DNA from 4 places in the Bradyrhizobium sp. CCBAU 11361 genome. Region 3 is predicted to be linked to each of the others. Evidence: predicted binding sites of a transcription regulator. Region 3 holds the regulator's gene; each other region holds the start of a gene.
What was found. Region 3 encodes HrcA, which represses chaperone genes, less so after heat shock. Its sites were predicted from a motif close to GTTAGCACTCNCNNNNNGNGAGTGCTAAC; they were not measured.

Region 1 (7,330 bases), on a different contig from region 3:
CGTCGTGATGGAAGCGGTGGTCGAGAACCACGAGGCGGGCCTGCTCTATGTCGAGGGTCGGCTCGTGGAGCGGCTTGCGCCCGGCCGGCACGCCTTCTGGACCGTCGGCCGCAAGATCGAGGTGAAGCGCCTCGACCTGCGGCCCCAGGCGGTCGAGATCACCGCGCAGGAGATGCTGACCAAGGACCGCATCGCGCTGCGGGTGACGCTGACGGCGTTCCGCCGGATCGTCGATCCCGAGCGCACGGTTGCGACCGTGCCGGACGTGGATGCGTGGCTGTACCGCCTGGTGCAGTTCGCGATCCGCGAGGCGATTGCGGGCCGGACGCTGGACGAGGTGCTGTCTGCAAAGGCGGCGCTGGATGCGGAGCTGCGCGACTATGTGCGCGCACGCCTCGCGGAGTCCGGCGTCGAGGTGACCGATCTCGGCGTCAAGGACGTGATCCTGCCCGGCGAGATCCGGGAGCTGGTGAACAAGGTGGTGGAGGCGGAGCGGGTTGCGAAGGCGAACCTGATCCGTCGGCAGGAGGAGACCGCGGCGACGCGTTCGCTCCTGAACACCGCCCGCCTGATGGAGGAGAACCCCCTGCTGCTGCGGCTCAAGGAGCTGGAGTCGCTGGAGCGGCTGGTCGAGAAGGTCGGCCGCATCGACCTCCACGCCGGCAACGGCGAGGGCCTCGATGCTCTCCTGACCCGGCTCGTGCGCCTCAAGGCGCCCGAGAGCGCGTGAAGCAGAAGGGCCGCCCACGGGCGGCCCTTCATATCTCCGTTGTCCTCGCTTGCGGTGAACGCGCAAGCGGGCCGGTGCGACCAAAATCCTGCGAGGGGATTGCGCGCCCGCAACGGTTGCGTAATCTCGCGATGACGATCACGGTCTTGATCAGGGCAGGCCCATGACCACTCTTGAGCAAACGATCCGCCCCTCGGCGCAATCGCGGGAATGGAAGGCGATCGTCATCCTGATCCTGCTGGTCCCGGTGCTGTGGTCGCCGCCGTTCCTGTTTCGCTTCTTCCTGTACCAGCCGTTCAACATCCCCTCCAATTCGATGGCGCCGACGCTGTTGGTGGGCGATTACGTCTTTGCCGCGAAATCGGCCTACGGCTACGACCGCTATTCGTTTCCTTTCGCGCCGTCCTGGATCTCGGGCCGTTTCCATGCCGCCGATCCCGACTACGGCGACGTCGTCGTGTTTCGCACGGCGAAGGACGCCTCGGTGGACTACGTCAAGCGTGTGGTGGCGCTGCCGGGCGATCGGGTCCAGATGCGCGACGGCCGGCTCGTCCTCAACGACAGGCCGGTGACCCGCGTTGCGCTTGCGAGCGTGCCTGGCGCCTCCACCTGCGGGCTCGAGCCCGGCGCGAAGGTCAAGCGCTGGCGCGAGACGCTGCCGAACGGCGCGAGCTATCTGACCTACGATTGCGTCGACAACGGCTACCTCGACAACACCAGCGTCTACACGGTGCCGTCAGGCCATTTCTTTGCGCTCGGCGACAACCGCGACAACTCCACCGACAGCCGCATGATGTCGGTGATGGGCTTTGTCCCGATGGACCATCTCGTCGGCCGGGTGACGCGGATCTTCTGGTCGCTCGACGAAGACGGCCGGTTGCGAGGCGAGCGGATGGGGAAGGTGTGGTGAGGCCCGACTGTCTCACCTCGTCATTCCGGGGCGCGCGAAGCGCGAGCCCGGAATCCATAACCCCAGGCGGATGGAATGGCCTATTACGTCTACATCCTCGCAAGCAGGAAGCACGGCACGCTCTATATTGGCGTGACCGATGACCTTGTGCGCCTAGCACAGGACCAAAGCCGTCCCCGGCTTCACGACGAAGTACGGCGTCGACAAGCTCGTCTTGTTCGAGATCTACGACGACCCCGCGAGCGCCATCGCACGCGAGAAGGAGCTCAAGAAGTGGCGACGGGATTGGAAGGCGCGCCTGATCGAGGAGCAGAACCCGAACTGGGATGATCTCTATTCGGGGATAGCCAACTAAGGTTCGTGGTTATGGATTCCGGGCTCGCGCTTCGCGCGCCCCGGAATGACGAGGTGGAGAGAGTTGCGCCACAAACAAAAACCCCGGCATCGCTGCCGGGGTTTCGTAGTCCTTGAGGTGGTTGGACCTTAGAAGTCCATGCCGCCCATGCCGCCGCCCGGAGGCATCGCGGGGCCGGCGCCGCCCTTCTTGGGCAGCTCGGCGACCATGGCTTCCGTGGTGATCAGCAGAGCCGCAACCGAGGCTGCGTTCTGGATCGCGGTGCGGACCACCTTGGTCGGGTCAATGATGCCCTTCTTGACGAGGTCGCCGTATTCGCCGGTCTGGGAGTCGAAGCCGTAGGCGTACGACTTGTTTTCCAGCACCTTGCCGACGATCACCGAGCCGTCTTCACCGGCGTTGATCGCGATCTGGCGAGCGGGAGCCGACAGCGCCTTGCGCACGATCTCGACGCCGGTCTTCTGGTCGTCGTTCTTGGTGCGCAGGCCCTTGAGCTGCTCGGAGGCACGGAGCAGGGCGACGCCGCCGCCCGGGACGATGCCTTCTTCCACGGCCGCGCGGGTCGCATGCATCGCGTCATCAACGCGATCCTTGCGCTCCTTCACCTCGACCTCGGTCGCGCCGCCGACGCGGATCACCGCGACGCCGCCAGCGAGCTTGGCGAGACGCTCCTGGAGCTTCTCACGGTCGTAGTCCGAGGTGGTCTCCTCGATCTGCGCCTTGATCTGGGACACGCGCGCCTCGATGTCGGCCTTCTTGCCGGCGCCGTTGACGATCGTGGTGTTCTCCTTGTCGATCATCACCTTCTTGGCGCGACCGAGCATGTTGAGCGTGACGTTCTCGAGCTTGATGCCGAGGTCTTCCGAGATCGCCTGGCCGCCGGTCAGGATCGCGATGTCCTGCAGCATGGCCTTGCGGCGATCGCCGAAGCCCGGAGCCTTGACGGCCGCGACCTTCAGGCCGCCACGGAGGCGGTTCACGACCAGGGTGGCGAGGGCTTCGCCTTCGACGTCCTCGGCGACGATGACCAGCGGCTTGCCGGTCTGCACCACGGCCTCGAGCAGCGGCAGCAGCTCGTTCAGCGAGGAGAGCTTCTTCTCGTTGATGAGGATGTAGGCATCGTCCATCTCAACGCGCATCTTGTCGGCGTTGGTGACGAAGTAGGGCGAGATGTAGCCGCGGTCGAACTGCATGCCCTCGACGACGTCGAGCTCGGTCTCGAGCGACTTGGCTTCCTCGACGGTGATGACACCCTCGTTGCCGACCTTCTTCATGGCGTCGGAGAGGAACTTGCCGATCTCCTGGTCGCCGTTGGCCGAGATGGTGCCGACCTGGGCGATCTCTTCGTTCGAGGTGACCTTCTTGGAGTTCTTGACGAGGTCCGCAACGACGGCTTCGACCGCGAGGTCGATACCGCGCTTGAGGTCCATCGGGTTCATGCCGGCGGCAACCGACTTGGCGCCTTCACGCACGATGGCCTGGGCGAGCACGGTGGCGGTGGTGGTGCCGTCGCCGGCCGCGTCAGCGGACTTGGAAGCGACTTCGCGCACCATCTGGGCGCCCATGTTCTCGAACTTGTCCTCGAGCTCGATCTCCTTGGCGACGGTGACGCCGTCCTTGGTGATGCGGGGAGCGCCGAACGACTTGTCGAGCACGACGTTGCGGCCCTTCGGACCGAGCGTGACCTTCACCGCGTTGGCGAGAATGTCGACGCCGCGCAGCATCTTGTCGCGCGCTTCAACCGAGAATTTGACTTCTTTAGCTGCCATCTGGATTTTTCCTTAGGTGTTTGGCTGGGGGCGAGAGGGGGCTCTTAGGCCGCCTTCTTCTTGGAAGCGGGGACGTCGAGGACGCCCATGATGTCGCTTTCCTTCATGATCAGCAGATCGACGCTGTCGATCTTGACCTCGGTGCCGGACCACTTGCCGAACAGCACGCGGTCGCCGACCTTCAGGTCGATCGGGATCAGCTTGCCGGCTTCGTCGCGGCCACCGGGGCCGACGGCGACGACTTCGCCCTGGGAGGGCTTTTCCTTGGCAGTGTCGGGAATGATGATGCCGCCAGCGGTCTTCTCTTCTGCGTCGATGCGCTTGACCACGACGCGGTCGTGAAGCGGACGGAATTTCATGCAGTCCTCCTAAGCAATTGCTCGGGTTGATGATTTCAGATTGTTAGCAGTCTGTGCCCGCGAGTGCTAGCACAGGCGAAGCTGAAATAGGACAGGAATTTTGCGGGGGCAAGGGCTTCTAGCAGAAAAATCGGCACTCGGAAGCGCGCTGTGCCAGAATCTCTTTTCCATCGTTAACCGTCAGCCGGACCGTATTAGCACGGAGCCGTCTCTGCTGCTAACGCATTGAATTTCAACAGCTTGTTAAACTTTTGGGCTTGAGATGGATTATCAGTTTGCGTCACATTTCTCTCATGTGAGCGCATCTCCACCGGGTGGCTCGTAAGCAGCGTACCGGATCAAGCCGCCCCTGAATGCGCTCCTGCAAAGGAGGTTGGCATGGTCTCGCGGGTTGGGGTGGTTTCCGACGACTTCCGGAAACAGGTGCTGGGTTACGGGCTGACGACGGCTGAAATTCTCTATCGGATGCCGGATCATCCCTCGCTGCTTCAGACCTATGTCTGGCAGAACTACGATCTCTTCCCGAAATTCCCGGCGCTGACCGACTTCCTGGCGTTCTGGCAGCAGAAGCTCGACGGTCCCCTCTATTCGGTCACCGTCGCGCATTCCAAGCTGATCAAGCCGGCCGAGCTACGTGCGGTCGACGGCGTGTTCAGGCTGCATTGACGCAGCGATCAGGCGTCGCTGCTGCAATAGCGCTTCCACATCGCGCGATAGGCCTCGTCCACCGCTTGCGCGTAGGCGACCGGGTTGCAGGCGGGCGCAGCCCTGACCTGTCCGGGCAGCTCGCGGCGCAATTTGTCGAGGTCGCCGACCTGCGCCGCGCGGCTCGCCGCGATGTCGACATATGCCTCCTCGCTGTCCGTAACCCAGTCCGGCAGGCCAAGCGCGGTGAGGATGGAGCCGCCGGCACGGCTGGGCAGACTGTTCCCGAGCTTCGCCACCACGGGCACGCCCATCTGCAAGGCTTCCAACGTGCTGACGCCGCCGTTCTGCGGGAACGGGTCGAGGGCAATATCGACGCGATGGAATGATCTCAGATGATCGATTCGCAAGGTGGTTCCGAGCAGATCGACGCGTTCGGCCGGCACTCCGCAAGTTGCAAGCCGTGCCAGCAGATTGTCGCGGACCAGTTGATCGTCCAGCGCAAGATCCTTGATCAGCAGCCGTGACCCCGGCACTCGCTCGAGAATCCTGGACCAGGCCTGCGCGGCCGCGTCCGAAATCTTGCTGATGCGGTTGAAGACACCGAATGTGACGAAGCCGTTCGAGGTCGCCGGCGTTGACGCCCGCGCAAGCTCGATCGGCAGCGGCTCCAGCGTGACAAAGCACGGCAGATCGACAACGGTTTCCGCAAACAGATGCCGAACCGCGGCAGGAATCGCGACCGGGTCCGAGAACAGATAATCGATCGTTGGCAGACCGGTGCCGGTACCGTGGCCCCAGCCATGCACCTGGATCGGCGCCGGCTTGAGCGCAAATACGCCAAGGCGGTTTCCTTTGGTATGGCCGGACAGATCGATCAGGATATCGACGCCATCGGCGCGGATCTGATCGGCGAGGCGTTCGTCGCTCCACTGCGAGGCGTCGCGCCAGCGATCGGCGATCTTATGAAATTCGTCGGTCGCCGCATCCGCTTTTGATGAACAAGAGTAGCACACAATCTCGAACTGTTCCCGGTCATGGTATTGCAGGACCGGCTTGAAGATGAACGCGGCCGAATGCGCGTTGAAGTCCGCCGAGACATAGCCAAGCACCAGAGGGCGATCCGGATCGCGGCTGTTGTCGTGCGATCTCGCCGCTTCCGAAGCGACTTTCGCGCCGATCTGATCCCACCATACTTGCCGCGCTTGCTGATGCTGCTCAACGCTGGCATCGCCCAAGAAATCAAGTGCGAAGATCTTGTTGGAGATTGCGCTCGCGAAGTCAGGCGTAATGGCAAGAGCCCTGTCGAAACTGGCCAGGGCTTCGTCGACTCGGCCAAGTCCGGTGAGACAAAGGCCCAGCACCAGGTGAGCTTGAGCGGACTCGGGATCGATCGCGAGGGCCTTCTCGCAATCGGGCAATGCTTCGGCCATTTGCTTCATCTGGAGCCAGACGCTGGCCCGCCAGAGCCACCCGTTCGCGTCGTCGGGTGCCAGGGCGACCGCCCGATTGCAATCCGCCATGGCTTCGTCAAATCGCAGCAGCTCCTGCAATGCGACGGCGCGGTTCGCCAGCGCTGAGGCATAGTCAGGCTTGATCGATAGCGCGCGGTTCAAGCTTGCGATGGCCTCGTCAAAATTGCGCAGACGGCAGAGCGCCCAACCCCGGCCGTTGTGGGCTTCGGCAAGGTTTCCGTCAATTGCGAGCGCCTTGTCGTAGCACGCGAGCGCTTCCTGAAGATCGAGGGTCACGCTTGCGTTACCGAGATTGGACAGGGCGAGGGCGTAGTTGGGGCGCAAGGCGAGGGCCCTTCGATGGCTCTCGCAGGCCTCGTCGTGACGTCGTAGCCCGTTCAGCGCGACGCCCAGGCTCATATGAGCTTCGGCAGATCGCGGATCCGCGGCAACCGCCCGGCTCAGCAGAATCTCAGCCTGCTGATAGCTCTTGGCGTCGGACTCCAGGACGCCGAGCATATGCAGCGCGATGAACTGGTTGGGCGCGAGTTGCAGGAGTTGGCGATAGGCCGCCTTGGCCTCGGGGAGAAGCCCTTTCTTTTGCAGCTGGAGGGCGTTCCCGAGCAATGGCAGCACGTCGGCCTCCTGCCGTTTCCGAAGCCGGGCATTTTGAAATGCACGCTGACCTACGCTGTTGCTCATGAATCAATTCCCCCAGAATCTCGCAGCGAGATTAAATCGCCGAGGGAACGAATACGAGACGACGGCCGTTCGCGACGACAGCTTCGGACAAGCTACGAACGACGCGTCGTCGCGTGACCAGCCCGAACCCGCGATTGCTGCCTCGTCCAGGACTGGATAGTCTGCCTTCGGGTTGTACCCGTCCGGCGGGCGCGGCTCAGATCAGGGAGGCAGACAATGGCCAGGCAAAAGGCATCAAGACCCGCAACCAAGGCAGCGGCGAAAAAGCGGAGCGGCACCAAGGCGGCGGCACGATCCTCGGCGCGCAAGACGGTGAAGGCAAAGGCGCGCACGACCGCTCCGAAGAAGCCCCTACGTCCCCGGCAGCGCGTCGCGATCAGCCATCACCGCGAGGAAGACTTCAAGG
Region 2 (7,330 bases), on a different contig from region 3:
TGCTGGCGATGTCCATTGTCGCGCGTGCGGAGGACGGTTTTCCCTTCGGCACCGAGATGACGCTGGAGGCGCTGCCGCAGCCGGGCTCGAAGCGGATTCCGAACATCGAGATCGGCGACAATGGCGAGGTCGTGCTGGAGCTGTGGTGCAAGGGCGGCAAGGGCCAGTTCTCGGTCGCCGGCAACACCGTGATCTTCGTGCCCGGCCAGATCCAGGACCGGTCCTGTCCGCCTGCCAGGGCCCAGGCCGACGACGATCTCGTCGCAGCGCTCGGCAGCGTCGAGACCTGGAAGCGCCAGGGCGACGTGCTGACGCTTCTCGGCCCCAAGCCGCTGCGCTTCCGCGTCAACGGGAATTAGCCGGCGCTGTCGTGCCCCGGCTTGACCGGGGCACCCAGTACGCCGCGGCCCATCGAGTCAATCACAGCCGTCTTGGAGTACTGGATCGCCCGGTCAAGCCGGGCGATGACTGAAGCGGGTGTCTGCGCCTATTTCCACACCGACTTGTCGGCGTCCCAGCGCTGGCCCTTCAGCTCCTTTGCGAGCGCCTCGATCGAGCCGTTGTCGTCAGGCTGGTCGCCTTCCTCGTCGGCCGAAGCCTCGTCCGAGAGGTTGAGCTTGGGGCCGCCGCTCTCGTCGGCGGTGGTGGTTGCGGGGCTGCCGATCCAGAGCATGAGCTTGTCGGTCGTGCCGGGCTTGTCGGGCGAGACGAGCCCTGCGACCTCGATCGTGTCGGTGAGATCGAGCGCCGGGAAATCCTGGTTCGGCCGCTTGAAGACCAGCTTGAGCTTGCCGGTGGCCGGGTTGAAGCTCTGCGAGACCGGCTTTGCCGCGAGCGTCCGGCTCAGCACGCCCGCCACCGCGGACGCGAGCTTGTCGCGGTTGATCTTGTCGCCGTCGCGCCAGTCGGCCGCGGCGAAGCGGATGGTGCGGTCCATCTCGGTCATGCCCGCGGTCCAGCCCGCGGCGACGACGCCGGGCATCGCCTTGAATTTTGCCAGCAGCGCGCCGGCCCGCTCCGGGTCGACCGACATGTTGATGGTCTGCTCGCCGGCACGCAACGCATCGCAGCCGACGCTGAGGCTCGCCAGCGTCACTTCGACCTCCTGGCCCTTCAGGCTCTTCAGGAACTCGGTCGCGGCATCCAGCTTGACCTTGACCGCGATCGCCTCCGGCGAGACGTCGGTGAAATCCTTCGGCTGCGGCGTGATGCCGTCGTCGGAGGTCTGGTTGTCCAGAAACTCCTTCTCGCTGAGATCGGAATTGTCGGGCGAGGTGACCTCGGTCACGGCCGGGCCGATTCCAATCTGGCCGCGGAACTCGAAGGTGTCTCCGGCCTGCTTGCGCAACAGCTTGACGGTGACGGGCGCCTTCGCGCCGAGGCTCTGCGTCGTACCGGTCAGCATCTGGCCAGCGACCTGGAGATTGACGACGAAGCGGTCCTTGCGGTCGGAATTTTTCGCGACCGGATAGCAGACGTCGAGCACGGCCGCCGTGACCGTCTTGCCCTGGCGGGTCTCCTTCAGGATCACGTCGGCATTGCCGTCCATCAGCCCGTCGATCGAGGTGAAATAGCGCGTCTCGGGTCCGCCCGGCGCCGTCGCCTTTGGCGACAGCTTCATCTGGGCGGATGCGACCTCCGGCGAAACAGCAAGCAGAGCCGCCACAAGGGCCGTGGAGCAAACCAGAAGCGCGCGCATCGATGAAATCCTCGAGCAAGGGAGCATGATCCGGAAAAGTGTGTCGCGGTTTTCCGAAAAGATCATGCTCAAACAATAACCTAAGGCGCGATGACGACTCATTCCGATCTCATCGCGCTTTAGAATCGGCGCCACCGTAGTGGGTTTTGGCCGTCGGTTGAATCGGAAAGCGTGAGCAATGGTCGGCAAAAAAGAAGGCCGCCCGGAGGCGGCCTTCGCAACATTGTCACGGAACGGTCGGCTCAGAAGCCGCCCATGCCGCCGCCGGCCGGCATCGCGGGCGGAGCTTCCTTCGGCGCCTCGGCGACCATGGCTTCGGTGGTCACCAGCAGGCCGGCCACGGAGGAGGCGTCCTGGAGCGCGGTGCGCACCACCTTGGCGGGGTCGATGATGCCCTTCTCGACCATGTCGACATAGTCCTCGGTCTGGGCGTCGAAGCCGAAGGTCTCGGACTTGTTCTCGAGGATCTTGCCGACGACGATCGAGCCTTCCACGCCCGCGTTCTCGGAGATCTGGCGGATCGGGGCTTCCAGCGCCTTCAGCACGATGTTGATGCCGGCCTGGACGTCGTCGTTGGCGTTGGTGAGACGGCCGACCGCCTTCTTGGCGCGGAGCAGCGCGACGCCGCCGCCGGGGACGATGCCTTCCTGCACTGCGGCACGGGTGGCGTTGAGGGCGTCCTCGACGCGGTCCTTCTTCTCCTTGACCTCGATCTCGGTCGCGCCACCGACGCGGATCACCGCGACGCCGCCGGCCAGCTTGGCGAGGCGCTCCTGGAGCTTCTCGCGGTCGTAGTCCGAGGTGGTCTCCTCGATCTGCGCCTTGATCTGGCCGACGCGGGCCTCGATGTCGGGCTTCTTGCCGGCGCCGTTGACGATCGTGGTGTTCTCCTTGTCGATCACCACCTTCTTGGCGCGGCCGAGCATCTTCACCGTGACGTTCTCGAGCTTGATGCCGAGCTCTTCGGAGATGAGCTGGCCGCCGGTGAGGATCGCGATGTCCTCAAGCATGGCCTTGCGGCGGTCACCGAAGCCCGGCGCCTTGACGGCGGCGACCTTGAGGCCGCCGCGCAGGCGGTTGACGACCAGGGTCGCCAGCGCCTCGCCCTCGACGTCCTCGGCGATGATGACGAGCGGCTTGCCCGACTGCACCACGGCTTCGAGCACCGGCAGCATGGCCTGGAGGCCCGAGAGCTTCTTCTCGTGCAGGAGGATGTAGGCGTCCTCGAGCTCGGCGGTCATCTTCTCGGCGTTGGTGACGAAGTAGGGGCTGAGATAGCCGCGGTCGAACTTCATGCCCTCGACGATGTCGACCTCGGTGTCGAGCGACTTGTTCTCCTCGACGGTGATGACGCCCTCGTTGCCGACCTTCTGCATCGCCTGCGCGATCATCTTGCCGATGGCGGCATCGCCGTTGGCCGAGATGGTGCCGACCTGGGCGACCTCGGAGGAGGCGGCAACCGGCTTGGCGCGCTTCTCGATGTCCTTGATGACGGCCGCAACCGCGATGTCGATGCCGCGCTTGAGGTCCATCGGGTTCATGCCGGCGGCAACCGCCTTGGCGCCTTCGCGCACGATGGCCTGGGCCAGCACGGTCGCGGTGGTGGTGCCGTCGCCGGCGAGGTCGTTGGTCTTGGAGGCGACCTCACGCACCATCTGGGCGCCCATGTTCTCGAACTTGTCCTCGAGCTCGATCTCCTTGGCGACGGTGACGCCGTCCTTGGTGATACGGGGCGCGCCGAAGCTCTTCTCGATGACGACGTTGCGGCCCTTCGGGCCGAGCGTCACCTTGACGGCGTTGGCGAGAATGTCGACGCCGCGCAGCATGCGTTCGCGCGCGTCTCCGGAAAACTTGACGTCTTTGGCAGCCATTTCTGCAATCCCTCGTGTTTCGTGAGTGTCGTGTTTCGTGCTGGGTTGCGCTCTCTCCGTCATTGCCGGGCTTGACCCGGCAATCCAATCTTTTTGCGAAGAATGATGGATGCCCGGGTCAGGCCCGGGCATGACAGTGGCGCATTCAGCGGCTGTTCAGGCGGATGGCCTTAGGCCAGAACGCCCATGATGTCCGACTCCTTCATGATCAGGAGCTCTTCGTTGTCGATCTTGACCTCGGTGCCCGACCACTTGCCGAACAGCACGCGGTCGCCCGCCTTGAGGTCGATCGGGATCAGCTTGCCGGTCTCGTCGCGGCCGCCGGGGCCGACGGCGACGATCTCGCCCTGGGAGGGCTTTTCCTTGGCTGTGTCCGGAATGATGATGCCGCCCTTGGTCTTTTCCTCGGCGTCGATACGTTTGACCACGACACGGTCATGCAGCGGACGAAATTTGGATTTAGCCATGACGTTTCCCTTTGGAGGCTCGCTTCGGAAGTAATGAAGTGGGTGGGGCGGCGCTTCCGTCCGTCCTCTTCCCGAGGATCGAACGGCGCGCTTAGCAATCGGGCTTTCCGAGTGCTAATAGTGCGCCCGGAAATATGGCTTGGCCGCGATCCTGTCAAGCAAAGGTGGTTAAGCGATTGGTGAGGCGGATATAGGATGGTGGCATTGGAAACGTGTTCGGGGCGCCGGCGTATCAAAGGACGTCATTGCCCCGGCGTCGGTTTTGCGCTTGGCTGCGGGAGGGGTGCGGCCATGGTTTTGTTCGGGGGAATGCCATGATCAGTTCAGCTCGCGCGCGCACGGTAGCCAATCTGGCGGCCGCGTCTTCTCTGGCGCTGTTGCTGGGCGCCTGCGGCGGCGGCATGAGCCTGCCGTCCTTCTCGTCGTCGTCTCCGCCGCCCGAAGCCGAGCCCGGTACCGGCCCGGAAATGCCGGCGAGCATCCGCGCCGACGAGATCGTCGGCCGCTGGGGTCTTGCCTCGTTCCAGAACCCGGCCGACCGCGCCCGCACCGAGGCTGCGGCTCGGTCCCAGTGCAAAAATCCCTACGTGATCGGCTCCGGAACCTCCGGCGGCGTGGTCATGCATCTGGCCGACCAGGCGACGCCGCAGGAATTGCGGCTCAAGGGTTCGCCCAGCGGCAAGAACTATATCGGGCCGGCCGGTCCGACCCCCGGCGAGCAGGACCGCGAGATCGTGTCCTTCGACGGCCGCGTCCTGATCACCCGCTTCATCGACAAGGACGCCGCCACCCGCTACGGCAACATGGTCTACGTCCGCTGCGCCCCGAGGGCGTGATGTTCTGATTGTCGTTCCGGGGCGATGCGAAAGCATCGAACCCGGAACCTCGAGATTCCGGGTTCGGTCCTGCGGACCGCCCCGGAATGACAGCGTGAGATAAATCCCCAAAAACAAAAACGCCGGCTCGCGCCGGCGTTTTGCTTTTCCGCGATCTCGCGTCCGTTCAGTCGAACAGCGCGTCGATGTCGTCCTGCGAGGCGTGGCCGACGTCGCCGGCGAGCTTCGGACCGTTGAGGAGTTTTTCGTCGTCGGTGCGGGCGTCGACCGGCGCCGGCACATGGGCCTTGATCGCGTCGACGCCGCCCCAGATCTCCATCATCGCGTTGATGTGCTGCTCGATGAACTTCATCGTGGTCATGACCTTGCTGATGCGCTGGCCGGTCAGGTCCTGGAAGTTGCAGGCCTCGAAGATCGAGATGACGCGCTCCTGGATGTCGTCGGCGAGCCGCTTCTGCTGGTCGGCCGATTGCACCTTGGACATCGCGCTGGCCGCCTGGTCGATCGACTCGGCGGCTTCCAGGATCTGCTGGGTCGCCTGCTCGGTGCCGCCGACGACCGCGCCGAGTTCGCCATTGACCTTGGCCATCTCGCCGCCGTCGAAGCTCTTGCCATGCAGCGTCGCGATTTCGCGCTTGGTGCGGTCGATGGCGTCGTGGATGAGGTCGAGCTCGACCTTCAGCTTCTCGCACTGCTCGATCTGCGCCCGGTACGTGTCGAGCATGGTGCGCGTCTCGGCAAGCTCATGAGCCGTGGAAGCATCGATCGCCGCCATCGCCGCGCTGGCGGACAGCGGGGCAGCGGTGCCCTTCGCCATCTGTGCGCGGATCGCGCGCAGCTCCGCCATGATCTCGTTATGCATCGGCGCAGCCTCCTCAATCATTTCGGGGCTGGGCATCTCGCCGACAATAGCCTCTTCGACACGAAAACGTTTGCGGTGAATCGCCATCAGGAACTCCCCCCACCTCACTCACGCGTCTTTGTAGGCAGAAGCAATTTAACACGAGGTTCACGACCGGAACTGTTGCTCGGCCGCGCGCGACGACGCGAGAAGAAGCGATTAACCATGAGCATGAGGCGTTCATCGAAAATAAACGCTGATCGCCAAATTGGGCCGTCGCTCGCGACGTGGTGAATCAAAACGGCGTTTCCGTTTACCAAACAAAACGCCTTTTGCTTTTTATTGACCACGTCGCGGACGCCGATCAGCCATCAGCTCTGCACGACGCATGTGATCTAGACGAAACAGTACAGAGTACGTCGATGTTCAAGAAAATGTCTGTCGCGCTGCTCGGCGGCGCTTGCACCCTCGTTGCCGGCGCAACCAGCGCCAGCGCCTTCGACAATACCGTGCCGAACGATCCGCCCGCGGTGCTTTACCAGCCGCAAGTGCCGTCGGCGCCGGTGCGCGTCGCCTCCAATGCGAACATGGGCGGCGGCTTCATCGAGTTCCTGTTCGGCGACGGGCCCGGCCGCGGTCCGGCCTACGCTCCGCCGCCGGTGTATCAGCAACAGCCGGGTTACAACGATCCGCGCCGCCTGCCGCCGATGGGCGAGCCGCAGATGCAGGGTGGATATCAGCAAGGCGCAGGTCTCCAGCAGGAGGCGGTCGATCCGCGGCAGCGTCAATTCGATCCGAGATTCGAGAAACAACTCGTTGACTATAGCGGCAAGGAAAGTGCCGGCACGATCGTGGTCGATACGCCGAACAAGTTCCTCTACCTCGTCGAGGGCAACGGCCGGGCGATGCGCTATGGCATCGGCGTCGGCCGTCCCGGCTTCACCTGGTCCGGCGTGAAGTCGATCACGGCCAAGCGCGAATGGCCGGACTGGACCCCGCCGGCGGAAATGATCGCGCGCCGCCCCGACTTGCCGAGGCACATGGAAGGCGGTCCGGAAAACCCGCTCGGCGCCCGTGCGATGTATCTCGGCTCCACGCTCTACCGCATCCACGGCTCCAACGAGCCCTGGACCATCGGTACCAACGTCTCCTCCGGCTGCATCCGCATGCGCAACGAGGACGTCATCGACCTCTACGGCCGCGTCAATGTCGGCACCAAGGTCGTGGTGATGTGAGGTCCGAGCTTCGAAATGAAAACGGCCGCCCCATGGGCGGCCGTTTTTGTTTGCGCGCTATCGAGCAGCCTTACGCATAATCGCTGCCGCCATCGTCGCCGCCGCCGAAATCGCTGTCGTCGGCCAAGTCGACATTGTCGTCATTGTCGTTCTGATCGTTGTAGTTCTGGTCGTCGTTCGAAGCCTGGTCGACCAAGCCTTGGCGGGAATCGCCGCCACGGTCGCGGCTGGAGCCGATGTCGTTGAGGCCGGCATCGCGCGCGAGCGAGCCGCCGGACTGGTCGCTGCCGCCCCAAGGACTTCCACCAGCGCTGCGGTCGCCCAGGGCGTTGGTGTCGCCGAAGGCCTGCTGGTGCGATCCGCCCATCATGCCGCGGATGC
Region 3 (7,330 bases):
GCGAGGGGCGAGGCAGGAACTGAAGAGGACGGGAATGTGATCCATCCGGGATCACATTCGTGAGGGGATCAAGCACCAGCGCCATATTCGCGGCGGAAACGCCGCCTTGATGCTGGGTGACGAACGGCAGACAGCTAACCAGGAATTGATGTGCGGCTGCGTTAAGCGATCATTATCCTTTTGTTTTGGTTAACTATTTGCCGACAATATGCCTGAATCCGCGGCTTCTGTCGCGGCAAGTTTGTTGTGACCGGCCGACGACGGCAGGTCAGAAGAGAAGCTGTCATGCTGGGCCCGCGTCATCCAAAGTCTTCCGATCCGGGGCCCCAATCGTCGGGTGCGACCCGGCGGAGTGCGCTCGGCCTGTTGCTCGGCGCGCCGCTGCTGTCGGCCTGCGCCGGCGTGCAGCAGAGCCTCAGCCAGTTCTCCAATCCCTTCAGCAGCTCCTCCGCGCCCCCGGCTCAGCCGGCCGGCCCGCCGCAACAGGCCACGACCGCCGGCACCGGCGGGGTGAAGGTCGCCGTGATCCTGCCGCTCTCGGCCGCCGGCAACGCCGGCCTTGCCGCGCAGTCCATGCGCAACGCCGCCGAGATGGCGCTGGCCGAATTCCAGAATCCGAACATCCAGCTGCTGATCAAGGACGACAATGGCAGCCCGCAAGGCGCGCAGGCGGGGGCGCAGCAGGCGGTCGACGAAGGCGCCGAGATCATCCTGGGACCGCTGTTTGCGCAGTCGGTGCCGGCGGTGGCGCAGGTCGCGCGCACGCGCGGTATCTCGGTCATGGCGTTCTCGACCGATTCCAGCATCGCCGGCCGCGGCGTCTATCTGCTGAGCTTCCTGCCGGAGTCCGACGTCAACCGGATCGTCGAATATTCCGCCAGCATCGGAAAGCGCTCGGTCGCCGTGCTCGTGCCCGACAATGCCTATGGCAACGTGGTCGAGGCCGCGGTGAAGGCTGCGGTGCCGCGGCGTGGCGGCCGCATCGTTGCGTTCGAGAGATACGGTGCCGATCGCGCCACGCCGGCGCGCGCCGTGGCGCAGCAGCTCGGCAGCGCCGATGCGCTGTTCATCGCCGACGACGGCGATGCGGTGGTGACGGTCGCCGATGCGATGACGGCCGCAGGCGCGAACTTGCGCAACATCCAGCTGCTCGGCACCGGCCTGTGGGACAGTCCGCGCGTCTACGCGAATGCGAACCTGCAAGGCGGCCTCTACGCCGCGCCGGATCCGGCCGGCTTCCGCGCTTTCTCCGGCCGCTACCGCACCAAATACGGCGCCGAGCCGATTCGCACCGCAACGCTCGCCTATGACGCGGTCGCCCTCGTCGCCGCGCTCGCGCGCACGCAAGGCACCACGCGCTTCTCGTCCGACGTGCTCACCAATCCTTCCGGCTTTGCCGGCATCGACGGCCTGTTCCGCTTCCGCGCCGACGGCACCAACGAACGCGGCCTCGCGGTGATGAAGGTGACGACCGGCGGCGGCGTCGCGGTCGCGGGCTCGCCGAAGAGTTTTGGGGCGTAGTTATTTCTCCGCCGTCGTCCTGGCGAAAGCCAGGACCCATTACCCCCAAGGGCAGTTGGGACGCGAAGCTAGTCACCTCGAGCCTTCGCCAAACCACTTCCTGTGGTTATGGGTCCTGGCTTTCGCCAGGACGACGATGGGGAGAGAGCTCAGGCCGCCAGGTCCGCAACCACCGCGTCCAGCACCGGGAATCCGCTGCTCGTCACGCGCAGGCGGCCGCTGGTATCGACGGTGATCGCACCTTCCTCGCGCAGCAGCGCGATGCGCTTGGGGTCGAGCGGGCGGCCGGAGAGGGCGGTGTAGCGCTCGGGGTCGATGCCCTCGGCGAGACGGAGTCCCATCAGCAGGAATTCGTCGGCGCGCTCCTCGCTGTTGAGAAGATCGTCGGTGACGACGCCATGGCCGCTGGTCTCGACCCGCATCAGCCAGGCTTCGGGGCGCTTCTCGGTGGCGGTGGCGTGCCTGATGCCGTCGATGTCGAGCCGGCCGTGCGCGCCGGGGCCGATGCCGGCATATTCCTCGCCGCGCCAGTAGACCAGGTTGTGCCGGCATTCGGCGCCGCGCCGCGCGTGATTGGAAATCTCGTAGGCGGGCAGGCCGAGCTTGTCGCAGGTCTCCTGCGTGATGTCGTAGAGCGCGCGCGCGACCGCCTCGTTCGGCGTCTTCAATTTGCCGGCCTGGTGCAGGCCGAAGAACGGCGTGCCTTCCTCGATCGTCAATTGATAGAGCGACAGATGCTCGGCCGCTTCGTCGATCGCGAGACGCAGCTCATCGGCCCACATCGCCGGCGTCTGGTCGGGGCGCGCGTAGATCAGGTCGAACGAATAACGGTCGAACGAGCGGCGCGCGATGGCGACGGCATCAAGCGCTTCGCGCGCGCTGTGCATGCGGCCGAGCGCCTTCAGCGAAGCATCGTCGAGCGCCTGCACGCCGAGCGAGACGCGGTTGACGCCGGCGGCGCGATAGCCGGCGAAGCGCGTCGCCTCGACGCTGGTCGGGTTTGCTTCCAGCGTGACCTCGACGTCCTTCGCCACCATCCAGTGCTTGCCGATCGCGTCGAGCACGGCGCCGACGGTCGCGGGCTGCATCAGCGACGGCGTGCCGCCGCCGAGGAAGATCGACGTGACCTCGCGGCCGGGCGCGCGCTGCGCGGTCGTTTCGATCTCGCGCCCGAAGGCGGAAGCGAAGCGCGCTTCGTCGATCGCGGCGTGGCGGACATGGCTGTTGAAGTCGCAATAGGGGCACTTCGACAGGCAGAACGGCCAGTGCACGTAGACGCCGAAGGCTTCCTTAGCGCGGCTCAAGGCAGATCTCCGCCAGTTTCACGAAGGCGCGGGCGCGGTGCGACAGGCCGAGGCCAAGCGGCGGCAGCCCGTGTTTCTCGATGCTTTCCATCTCGCCGAAAGTACGGCTGTGGCCGTCGGGCAGGAACATCGGGTCGTAGCCGAAGCCGGCGGTGCCACGCGGCGGCCAAGTCAGCGTGCCGTCAACGCGCGCCTCGACCTCGTCGAGATGATCGTCGGGCCAGGCGACGCAGAGCGCGGAGACGAAATGCGCCTTGCGCTTGTCGGGCGTGGTCGCGCCGCGCTCCTGCAACAGGCGCTCGATCCGCGTCATCGCCGCGGTGAAATCCTTGGTCGGTCCGGCCCAGCGCGCGCTGTAGATGCCCGGCGCGCCGTCGAGCGCGTCGACCACGATGCCGGAATCATCGGCGAAGGACGGCAGCTTGGTCGCCCGCGCCGCCGCGATCGCCTTGATCGCGGCGTTGCTGCGGAAATCGTTGCCGGTCTCGTCGGGCTCGTGAAGGCCGAGCTCGCCGGCCGACACCGCCTCGATGCCGTAAGGCGCCAAAAGCTCCTTCATCTCGGCGAGCTTGCCGGGATTGTGGGTGGCGATGACGAGCTTTCCGGTGATTCGGCGGTGCATGGGCCTATTGACTACGCGACAGCCAGTTTCTGCAAGTCCACGAGCCGCGCGACGCCCTTGCGCGCCAGCGCCATCAGCGCCAGGAACTCGGCTTCCGTGAACGGCTCGCGTTCCGCGGTGCCCTGCACCTCGATGATGCGGCCGTCGCCGGTCATGACGAAATTGGCATCGGTCTGGGCTTCCGAATCCTCGGCATAGTCGAGGTCGAGTACGGGGTTGCCGTTGTAGATGCCGCAGGAGATCGCGGCGACGTTGTCGCGCAGCACGTTGGCCTTGACCATGTTGCGCGCCTTCATCCAGTTGACGCAATCGGCGAGCGCGACCCAGGCGCCGGTGATCGAGGCCGTGCGCGTGCCGCCGTCGGCCTGGAGCACGTCGCAATCGACCGTGATCTGGCGCTCGCCGAGCGCTTCGAGATTGATGATGGTGCGAAGCGAGCGGCCGATCAGGCGCTGGATCTCGACGGTGCGGCCGCTCTGCTTTCCGGCGGAGGCCTCGCGGCGGGTGCGTTCCGAGGTCGCGCGCGGCAGCATGCCGTATTCGGCGGTGACCCAGCCGCGACCCTGGCCCTTCAGCCACGGCGGCAGGCGGTCCTCCAGCGTGGCGGTGACCAGCACATGGGTGTCGCCGAATTTCACCAGGCAGGAGCCTTCCGCATATTTGACCACGCCGCGCTCCAGCGTCACGGGGCGCAATTCGTCGGGCGCACGGCGGCTTGGCCGCATGGGAAATCCTCCAAAACTCTCGGAAAAGGGCTATTCGCGGTGCTTGTAGGTGGGGTGAGGGTGGGCGGCAAGGCTTTTTCACCCCCGGTTTTCCACCCCGCAAACGCCACGCTTGTCAGAACCCTCCGGGATAGACAAATTATAAGCGTCTGAGAGGAGTTACCGTCCGTGGCCCATCACGATCCGATCCATCTGATCGCGCCGCGCGCAGGCCTCGCCCAGCTCAACGAGCGTTCCCGCGACATCTTTCGTCAGATTGTCGAAAGCTATCTCGCGACCGGCGAGCCGGTGGGCTCGCGGAACATCTCACGCCTGATCGCGATGCCGCTGTCGCCGGCCTCGGTCCGCAACGTCATGGCCGACCTGGAACAACTCGGCCTGATCTATGCCCCTCATACGTCCGCCGGCCGGCTGCCGACGGAACTCGGCCTGCGCTTCTTCGTCGACGCCTTGATGCAGGTGGGCGACCTCAATGACGCCGAGCGGCAGTCGATCCAGAGCCAGCTCACCTCCGTCGGTCAGGCGCAGTCGGTCGAGGCGGCGCTGGACCAGGCGCTGACCCGGCTGTCGGGCCTGACCCGCGCCGCCGCGGTGGTGCTGACGCCGAAATCCAATGCGCGGCTGAAACACATCGAATTCGTCCGGCTGGAACCGGAAAAGGCGCTGGTGATCCTGGTCGGCGAGGATGGCCAGGTCGAAAACCGCGTGCTGACGCTGCCGCCCGGTGTTCCCTCTTCGGCGATCACCGAGGCCGGCAATTTCCTCAACGCGCGGATTCGCGGCCGGACCCTGGCCGAGGCGCGGCTCGAGCTCGAGACCGCGCTGGCGGAAGCCCGTGCTGAGCTCGATCAGCTGACCCAGAAGGTGATTTCCGCCGGTATCGCCAGCTGGTCCGGCGGCGAGAACGAGGACCGCCAGCTCATCGTCCGTGGCCACGCCAATTTGCTGGAAGACTTGCACGCGCTGGAGGATCTGGAGCGGGTGCGGCTCTTGTTCGACGATCTCGAGACCAAGCGCGGCGTGATCGACCTGCTCGGCCGGGCCGAGACCGCCGAGGGCGTGCGCATCTTTATCGGTTCGGAGAACAAACTGTTTTCCCTGTCGGGTTCCTCCACCATCATCTCGCCCTATCGGGATGCCGCCGGCCACATCGTCGGCGTTTTGGGCGTGATCGGGCCGACGCGGCTGAATTATGCCCGCGTGATCCCGACCGTGGACTACGCCGCGCGCATCGTCAGCCGCCTTTTGGGGGGCTGACCGGCGTTTCCTCCGATCACGGGCGCTTGATTTTCGTGAGCTTAGGCACGATATCCGGGCCAACAATCCCTTGAGACGAGTTCGAGAAGAGAGCCGATGACCGATCGAGACCGGCAGCCCGACGACACGACCCCGCCAACCGGCGAGCCCGTGGTGTCAAAACCCTACATCATGCCCGACGATCCGGAGCCCGGCTCGGTCGAGCTGTTGCAGCAGGAAGCCGCCGAGGCGCGCGACCGCATGCTGCGGACGCTGGCCGAGATGGAGAATCTGCGCAAGCGCACCACCAAGGAGGTCGCCGACGCCCGTCTCTACGGCATCACCGGCTTTGCCCGCGACGTGCTCGACATCGCCGACAATCTCCAGCGTGCGCTCGACGCGGTTCCGGCCGAGGCCCGTGCCGCGGCCGATCCCGGCCTGACCTCGCTGATCGAGGGCGTCGAGCTCACCGAGCGCTCGCTGCTCAACGCGCTGGAAAAGCATGGCGTCAAGAAGTTCGATCCGCAGGGCCAGAAGTTCGACCCGAATTTCCAGCAGGCGATGTACGAGGTGCCGGATGCGTCGGTGCCTGCGGGCACCGTCGTGCAGGTCATGCAGGCCGGCTACACCATCGGCGAGCGCGTGCTGCGTCCGGCTCTCGTCGGTGTCGCCAAGGGCGGCGCGAAGGCTGCGCCCGCGGCGAACAACAACGAGTCGAGCGGCGCGGCCAACTGAGTTTGGGCGTCATTCCGGGGCGGCTCGAAGAGCCGAACCCGGAATCTCGAGATTCTCAGGTGCGTAATTGCGCACCGTAGTTCGATGCTTCGCATCGCCCCGGAATGACAGCGCGAAACGCTTACGCGCCGACCGCGATATCCGCAGACTGAATGCGCTTCACGCCGGCCTTGGCCATGTCGGCCCAGGCTTTTGCCAGCGAGCCCTGCGTGTCGATGCCGCGGCAGGCGTCTTCCACGACATAGACCTCAAAGCCCGCCTTGCGCGCGTCGAGCGCGGTCCAGGCGACGCAGAAATCCGTCGCGAGGCCGGCGACGAAGACGCGCTTGATCTTGCGGGCCTTCAAATAGCCGGCGAGGCCGGTCGACGTCTTGCCGTCGGCTTCGAGGAAGGCCGAATAGCTGTCGACGTCCTTGTGAAAACCCTTGCGGATGATGAGCTCGGCATGCGGGATCGCGAGGTCCTTCGACAGCGAGGCGCCGTCGGTGCCCTGCACGCAATGGTCGGGCCACAGCACCTGCTTGCCGTAGGGAAGGTCGATGGTCTCGAACGGCTTCTTGCCGGAATGCACTGATGCAAACGAAATGTGGCCGGGCGTGTGCCAGTCCTGGGTCATCACCACGTTCGCAAACGCTTTCGCCATCTTGTTGATGACGGGAACGACCTGCTCGCCTTCCTTCACCGCGAGGCTGCCGCCGGGCAGGAAGCAGTTTTGCACGTCGATCACCAGCAGCGCGGAGGCATCGTCCGGCTTGATCGATGCGGCCGCAAAGAGCACGCTTGGAGTAAGGGCTACGAGAGCGCTTGTCCCAAGCGCCGCGAGGATTTGTCGTCGATCAAGCATCGTTCGCCTCCCTCCAGGATGATCCAATGGAGGCAAGCCTAGTTCCGTTCGTATACGAACAGAAGCCCGAAAATGCAGCCGGCTCTGTCCAGCGCTTGGGCGTGCTAATTTCCCGTCGTCCCGGCGAAGGCCGGGACCCATACGCCGCAGCAACAGTTTTGCGAGGACTCGGAGTTACCAGCGCGCGCCGTAACCACTCCCTGTGGTTATGGGTCCCCGCCTTCGCGGGGACGACAGTTGAGTGTGTTGGAGCGCCTTGGGCTACCCCTTCGGCTGGATGCCGTCCCGCACGGCGCGGAAGCGGGTGAAGGCGGCGGACCACTGGTCGCGAGGGGCGCTGGCG
Region 4 (7,330 bases), on a different contig from region 3:
GACTGACCTCGGTGGGCCTCGAGGCATTCATCGCTGCTTTCAAAGCGCAACGTGAAGCGACCAGCCGGAGTCAGCGGAGTTCTGACGGTATTCAAGGGAGTTGCCAGGATTTGTGGTTCAACACCACCCTGGGTCGACGTTACCAAAATTTGGATTAAGCTCTCACGGAGAGCGTGCAGCGTACTCATAATGCCAGTTCGTGCGCGTCCCGGGACGTGGACCCCAACGTGTAAACTCTATGCGCCGGCGACGCTGCATTTGCAGCTAACCTGCAATGCTCGCTGATGGCCCATCAGCGAGGTGGCGGCACGTCACGTTGAGGTCCGTTCAATAGGGCATAGCGGACTGAATTCGCTCAGGTTGAGTCTTTCGTAATGTGACCCGACCGAAACTTTGGCGCGGGGTTTCTGTCCCGCGTTTTGCGTTAGGGCCACGCGGCTCTTCGCTCGCCCCGGCTGCCTCCTGGTGGATCGTGAAACCCGCCGAACGCAAGCCGATTGGCAACACAGTGTTTATAGAGGCAGGATCGAATCCAATATCCTTGGCGTTTGGTGGATGTGCCTCGCTGCCCTTCATAGTGCATTCGGTCAGGACAGCTGACGGTGCGCGCTGCGTTTTCCGCGCATAACGCTGACGACCGCCGCATTCCATGCTATTATGTTTATATTCCAGGTCGTTCGGTCGAGCCTTGTATTGAGGTCAAAACCGATGATTGGAGCCACCATCCCCACATACTTCGTCAGTCTAAGGCGAAGCATCAAGAAAGCATGATCACGTTGACGCTCGGCGCCGGCGTGCAACTCGATTTGACAGGAGAAAGCATACGCAGGTGGATTTCAACTCGCGGCAGTTCACGGCGGAGACCTGAATCGCCGCTTGATCTAAGGAGGCACTCATGAACTTCAACGTGCGCATAGTCCTCCCATTTACCGCAGCGATGAGACTCACCAAAGCAACGGCTCTTGCTGCAGCGCTCGTGTCTTTTGCCCCCGCGGCTGTCGCGGGAGAGCCGATTGAAAAGAAGGGGACTACTCCTTATGTAACTCACTTTATTTTTCGGCCCTTGATGAGCATTGACACCGCCGAACTCGGCAAGGCCACTACGCTGGAGGCGGTTGGGACCACTCAAAACATGAAGGGAGAGAAGATGCTGGACAAGATGTCAGCACGCTGCGTGGCGCTGAACGTCGCGTCCGGAGACAAGAAATATATTGACGGAGCTTGCGTGCTCGCCGACAGCGACGGCGACAAGATTTTCTCGACCTTCGATACTCGGGACCTCGACAAGGCCCAGCCGAAGATGGATTGTGGAACGCATATCATCACCGGCGGCACCGGTAAGTATAAGGGCATCACCGGAAGCGAACCATTTGCGTGCATAGCTATGCCTGCGCTGGCTGGCTCTGGCGATTATTTTGCGATGGACATCCCGCACAACACGTCCTGGGAAATCAAATGATCCTGAACCCGATGTCGGCGTAAAGATGGTTGTTGAGGCAGCCATCAATCGCTGAATGAGAGCCTAGCCCACCACAGCTGGGCTCTTCTTCTGTTCATAAATTTAGGTCAGATGGGCCGCTTGTGGGCTGCATGCGAAGTCCAGACCGGCTCACAGATGGTCTGGTTGTAGGGGTGGGCCCGAAGCGGCTCGCCCAGCGCGCGACCGCCGCGATTGGACTCTTAGCGGAGGCGCGTCGTCCTTGGGCGGCGAGCGCCGGCCATGAAGCTGCTATCGCTGTTTCCAGGAATGGTGGCTCCTCGGGATGATTCCGGGCGCGTGCCCCCTCGAACTTGGCCGCCTGACATTTGTCGCCGGCGCAGGCTTCGACGCGCTCGCGCAATACGGCGCGCCAGTGTTGGACGCCGACTGGACGGCCAGGAAATCAGAAAAGGCTCGGCATCGCCGCCGAGCCTTCATATTGTTGGACTCTGAATGTCGGACTTAGAAGTCCATACCCCCCATGCCGCCGCCGGGAGGCATGCCGCCCGCACCGGTGTTCTTCTTCGGCAGTTCGGCCACCATGGCTTCCGTGGTGATCAGAAGCGCTGCGACGGACGCCGCGTTCTGGATCGCCACTCGAACCACCTTAGTCGGATCGATGATGCCCTTGGAGACCAGGTTGCCGTATTCGCCGGTCTGCGAGTCGAAGCCGTAGGCGTACTGATCTTTTTCGAGGATCTTGCCGACGATGACCGAGCCGTCCTCGCCCGCGTTGATTGCGATCTGGCGGGCGGGGTAGGACAACGCCTTGCGCACGATCTCGACCCCGGTCTTCTGGTCGTCGTTCTTGGTGCGAATGCCCTTGAGGTGCTCGGAGGCGCGCAGCAGCGCAACGCCGCCGCCTGGTAAGATGCCTTCCTCGACCGCCGCGCGGGTCGCATGCATCGCGTCATCAACGCGATCCTTGCGTTCCTTCACTTCGACCTCGGTCGCGCCGCCGACGCGGATCACCGCGACGCCGCCCGCGAGCTTGGCGAGACGCTCCTGGAGCTTCTCACGGTCGTAGTCCGAGGTGGTTTCCTCGATCTGCGCCTTGATCTGAGATACCCGCGCCTCGATGTCGGCCTTCTTGCCGGCGCCGCTCACGATCGTGGTGTTCTCCTTGTCGATCATGACCTTCTTGGCGCGACCAAGCATGTTGAGCGTGACGTTCTCGAGCTTGATGCCGAGGTCTTCCGAGATCGCCTGGCCGCCGGTCAGGATCGCGATGTCCTGCAGCATAGCCTTACGGCGATCGCCGAAGCCCGGAGCCTTGACGGCGGCGACCTTCAGGCCGCCGCGGAGACGGTTGACGACGAGGGTGGCGAGCGCTTCGCCTTCGACGTCTTCGGCAATAATCACAAGCGGCTTGCCGCTCTGCACCACTGCTTCCAACAAGGGAAGTAGTTCATTCAACTGAGACAGCTTTTTCTCATTAATGAGGACGTAGGCATCATCCATTTCAACGCGCATCTTCTCGGCGTTGGTGACGAAGTAGGGCGAGATGTAGCCGCGGTCGAACTGCATGCCTTCGACAACTTCGAGTTCGGTCGCGAGCGACTTGGCTTCCTCAACGGTGATGACACCCTCGTTGCCGACCTTCTTCATGGCGTCGGCGATGAACTTGCCGATCTCCGCATCGCCATTGGCTGAAATCGTGCCGACCTGGGCGATTTCCTCGTTCGAGGTGACCTTCTTGGAGTTCTTGACGAGGTCGGCGACCACGGCTTCCACGGCCATGTCGATACCGCGCTTCAGATCCATCGGGTTCATGCCAGCGGCAACCGACTTGGCGCCTTCACGGACGATCGCAGCGGCGAGCACGGTCGCGGTGGTGGTGCCGTCGCCAGCCGCGTCTGCGGACTTGGAAGCGACTTCGCGCACCATCTGGGCGCCCATGTTCTCGAACTTGTCCTCGAGCTCGATCTCCTTGGCGACGGTGACGCCATCCTTGGTAATACGGGGAGCGCCGAACGACTTGTCGAGGACGACGTTGCGCCCCTTCGGACCGAGCGTCACTTTTACCGCATTGTGGAGGATGTCGACACCGCGCAGCATGCGGTCGCGGGCCTCGACTCCGAATTTGACTTCTTTTGCTGACATAGTGGGTTTCCCTGAGTTTTTGACTTGGTTTCACCCTTGATGAGGCGCTCGACAGGCGCTTGGGCAGTGGACTAGGCGGCCTTCTTCTTGGAAGACACGTCGGTGAGAACGCCCATGATGTCGCTCTCCTTCATGATCAACAGCTCCTGGGTGTCGATCTTGACTTCGGTGCCGGACCACTTGCCGAACAATACGCGGTCACCGACCTGGACGTCGATCGGGATCAGCTTGCCGTTTTCGTCACGACCGCCGGGGCCAACGGCGATGACTTCACCTTGGGAGGGTTTCTCCTTGACCGTGTCGGGAATGATGATGCCGCCAGCGGTCTTCTCTTCCGCGTCGATGCGCTTGACCACGACCCGGTCGTGAAGCGGACGGAATTTCATGCTCTCCCTCCTATCTTCTAGTCGCTTTTTGAAATAGCAGTCGAAGCTAGCGAGTGCTGACCGCTCCGAAAATAAGCCGGCTTGGTCGGCAAACAAGACAAAGCCGCGAAGGATTTCGAAAATCCGTCGTCCTCGCCGGTCCGCGGAGGGCCCATTCAGAGCCACCTAATGGAGCCCCTGGAATCAAGTCTGGGCTGGTCGGAGGAAGCCGCTGAGGAAACTTTAGGCGGGCTTGTACCGTCTGCCCAGGTTGTTGTTTGGCTTTGCCATCCAATGGCTAGCCGGGCAGGGTTGCGCGCGTTTGGATTAGCCTGTTCAGGTACAATGATGCCGCGTCCAACGGCAGTGTAGACCCGCGGCGGTACGCGGAGAGGCTGGAAAATCCCATCCCTCTCGCTTACCAAGAGCACCTGAGATGCAGCGGAAGAGCACTTTCTTTCTAGATTCTCTCCCTCCGCCAGTCTAGTTCGCCCGGGCGTCAGTTCGGTCGGAGCTTCCCGGGGCAACGTAAAAGTGGACCAATCCCCCAATCTCGTGGCGCTCGACAAGCTCAAACTGCGCATCCAGGCGTTGCGCGCAAAGACCATCGACAACGGCTGCACCGAAGACGAGGCGCTGTCGGCCGCTGCCAAAGTCGCTGAGCTGCTCGATCGCTACGACCTGTCGCTGACCGACATCGAGATTCGCAAGGCGCCTTGCGAACGGCGGTCATATGAGACTTACCGCAAGAAGCGAATCCCGCTCGACGACTGTATCGGCGCAATCGCCAATTTCTGCAGCTGCCGGGTCTGGCGCGAGAAGAACCAGGCAGGCGAGAGCCGCTATGTGTTCTTCGGCCTTCGCGCCGATATCGAAGTCGCGCACTATCTGGCCGAACTGATCGACGCCGCCGTCCGCTCCGAACTCGGCCGCTACAAGACCACGTCCGGCTATGGCCGGGTCCGGCACAATGAGCGGCATTTGGCCAATGCCTCGTTTGCGCTAGGCATGGTCGCATCCATCGCGGAGAAGTTGACGGCGATGAAGGGCAGCCGCGATGAGGTAAATCAAAGCACCGGCCGCAGTCTCGTTGTGCTCAAGGCTTCGATCGTCGACGACGAGTTCGGCAAGCTCGGCCTGAATTTACGGGCGGCGCGCAGCACCAGCCGCACGGTGTCGATGACGGCCTATGAAGCCGGAGGCGCTGCCGGATCCTCGTTGGCCATCAATCCCGCGGTGGGAAAGCCGACGACCTAGGCCGAATGTACGAAATGGCTGGCCTGACGGAGTCCAATATCATCGTCGCCATCGGCAAGGATGAGGGCCTCTCTTCCAACTCGTCGGTTACGGCCAGACCGCGACACACAGGCGGCCCGGAGTTGGCTGAAATGTCGATGAGCAAGTGGTTTCACTTCAGCTCGCGTTGCTAGCCGGTGGCGCAGTCCTTGAGTTGCTGCCGAAGCCATTGATGACCGCGATCGTTATCGAATCGGGCGTGCCAAGTGGCGTGCAGCGTAAAGGGCCTCGTATCGAACGGCAGCGGCAGGGATTGCAGGACATCACGGTAGCGGTTGAGGAAACGCTGCGGAAGAGTGCAAACGAGGTCGGTCGACTGTAGCAAGAGCGGCACGACGCTGTAGTGCTGAACTGACACGGCGACGCAACGCGTCAGCCCGTCCTTCGCCAGGACATCGTCGATGAAGCCGCGAAAGCCGCCGCCTTCTCCCGAAACGATAATATGCTCCAGGCGCGAATACTCTCTCATCGTGGGCCGCCGCAATCCGCGCGGATGATCCTTACGCTGGGCCATCATGAACCGTTCATCGAGCAGCGGCTGGGACGGCATTCCGCTTGGGACCGCATCTTTCGAAACCAGCGCAACGTCGAGATCTCCCGCCTCGAGCTGGCCAGCTAATTTCATCAAATCGATCGAGCGGAAGGCGAACCGGATTCTCGATAAGCCATCCCGTCGCGAGAACGCGACCAGCCGCGACCCAACAATAGCGGTCGCGTTGTCGTTCGCGCCGATTGTGAAAGTTCGATCCGATTTCTTCGGGTCGAAACCAGCTGGTGCACCGATAACATCTTGCAGATTCTGCAGTGCCAGTCGCAGAGGTTCCTTGAGCTCGTTTCCCCGCGGGGTGAGGACCATGCCTTTTCCCGAGGCGGCAGGTGTCAGCAACTGATCCTTGAAGATATCGCGCAGCCTGGCCAGTTGGGCGGAAAGTGCCGGTTGGCTAATGCCAAGCCGCGCTGCCGCACGGGTGATGTTCCTCTCATCGAGCATCGCCTTGAGCGATACGAGCAGAGGCATGTCATGAGCCCTGATATTCATCCGGATTATACCACATATCTCATCTATCGATTTCAAATATCCCATGACGGAGGACATCAACGCAAGCCGGATCATATGGGCCGCGAAAGCGGACAAGATAGTTGGGGGACAGATGAGGAAGCTGCCAAACGCCGGTCCTGCTGCGGCGGAGCCCACCATCGAGTTGCAGCGAAGGGTCATGATCGCAGCGACCGTCGGTACGGTCATCGAGTGGTACGATTTCTTCATGTATATCTCGGTGGCTTCGGCCATCTCGGTTAATTTCTTCTCGGCTGACAATCCAGTTTGGGCCAATGTCTTCGCGCTTCTCACCTTCGGCACGGGCTATCTCGTTCGGCCGTTTGGAGCGCTGGTGTTCGGTCGCATCGGCGACATGATCGGACGCAAGCAAACCTTTCTCACCACGATCCTGATGATGGGATTTTCAACGGTTGCCGTCGGTCTGGTGCCGAGCTATGCGTCGATCGGCCTGTGGGCGCCTTCGATTTTGATCTTGCTGCGAATGATCCAGGGATTGGCTCTTGGCGGTGAGTATGGCGGTGCTGCGACCTACATCGCAGAGCATGCACCGCAAGGCCGCCGCGGCTGGTTAACGTCCTGGCTGCAAACCTCTGCACCGATCGGCTTCGCTCTCTCGATGCTATCCGTGTATCTCATGCGCTCCAGCGTTACACCCGAGGCATTCAATGACTGGGGCTGGCGCATCTTGTTCATCAGTTCGGTGTTGCCGCTCGCGATCTCGGTCTGGATTCGGTTGAAGCTGCAGGAATCGCCGCTCTTCCTCAAAATGAAGAATGAGGGGACGCTCTCGAAGTCTCCGATCTACGACACGCTCCGGGCGTTGCCGAACCTGAAACGCGTGCTGATCGCGATGTTTGCGATGGTCGTCCCCCAGAGCGTGCTGCTGGTCGGTGCTCAGATCTATTCTCTGGTGTTTCTCACCGGCACGGCCAAGGTCGATCCGCAGATCGCGAGTCTCCTGGTCGGTGCGGCACTGATGTTGACGCTGCCGGTGATGATCTTCTTCGGCTGGTTGAGCGACCGCTA

Region 1: a site for HrcA is predicted at 4,166-4,194, ahead of XI08_RS16810 (co-chaperone GroES). Genes of this name have one in related genera too.
Region 2: a site for HrcA is predicted at 4,128-4,156, ahead of XI08_RS07470 (co-chaperone GroES). Genes of this name have one in related genera too.
Region 4: a site for HrcA is predicted at 4,002-4,030, ahead of XI08_RS14360 (co-chaperone GroES). Genes of this name have one in related genera too.

What each region holds. Positions count from the first base shown of each region.
Region 1 is NZ_LBJZ01000166.1:27,990-35,319, forward strand. It holds gene XI08_RS16790 (slipin family protein) at 1-730, shown strand, start outside; gene lepB (signal peptidase I) at 894-1,640, shown strand; partial or broken gene XI08_RS16800 (GIY-YIG nuclease family protein) at 1,716-1,995, shown strand; gene groL (chaperonin GroEL) at 2,124-3,764, opposite strand; gene XI08_RS16810 (co-chaperone GroES) at 3,809-4,123, opposite strand; gene XI08_RS16815 (usg protein) at 4,502-4,789, shown strand; gene XI08_RS16820 (O-linked N-acetylglucosamine transferase, SPINDLY family protein) at 4,798-6,924, opposite strand; gene XI08_RS16825 (cupin domain-containing protein) at 7,141-7,330, shown strand, end outside.
Region 2 is NZ_LBJZ01000022.1:31,881-39,210, reverse strand. It holds gene XI08_RS07485 (META domain-containing protein) at 1-359, shown strand, start outside; gene XI08_RS07480 (hypothetical protein) at 488-1,699, opposite strand; gene groL (chaperonin GroEL) at 1,942-3,570, opposite strand; gene XI08_RS07470 (co-chaperone GroES) at 3,741-4,037, opposite strand; gene XI08_RS07465 (hypothetical protein) at 4,352-4,873, shown strand; gene XI08_RS07460 (protein phosphatase CheZ) at 5,040-5,822, opposite strand; gene XI08_RS07455 (L,D-transpeptidase family protein) at 6,137-6,949, shown strand; gene XI08_RS07450 (DUF2076 domain-containing protein) at 7,020-7,330, opposite strand, start outside.
Region 3 is NZ_LBJZ01000189.1:18,153-25,482, reverse strand. It holds gene XI08_RS29195 (penicillin-binding protein activator) at 286-1,521, shown strand; gene hemW (radical SAM family heme chaperone HemW) at 1,671-2,825, opposite strand; gene rdgB (RdgB/HAM1 family non-canonical purine NTP pyrophosphatase) at 2,812-3,447, opposite strand; gene rph (ribonuclease PH) at 3,459-4,172, opposite strand; gene hrcA (heat-inducible transcriptional repressor HrcA) at 4,341-5,429, shown strand; gene grpE (nucleotide exchange factor GrpE) at 5,526-6,143, shown strand; gene pncA (bifunctional nicotinamidase/pyrazinamidase) at 6,265-6,987, opposite strand; gene XI08_RS29160 (hypothetical protein) at 7,249-7,330, opposite strand, start outside.
Region 4 is NZ_LBJZ01000156.1:35,525-42,854, reverse strand. It holds gene XI08_RS14370 (hypothetical protein) at 896-1,459, shown strand; gene groL (chaperonin GroEL) at 1,943-3,583, opposite strand; gene XI08_RS14360 (co-chaperone GroES) at 3,655-3,969, opposite strand; gene XI08_RS14355 (DUF2786 domain-containing protein) at 4,483-5,205, shown strand; gene XI08_RS14350 (LysR family transcriptional regulator) at 5,375-6,511, opposite strand; gene XI08_RS14345 (MFS transporter) at 6,462-7,330, shown strand, end outside.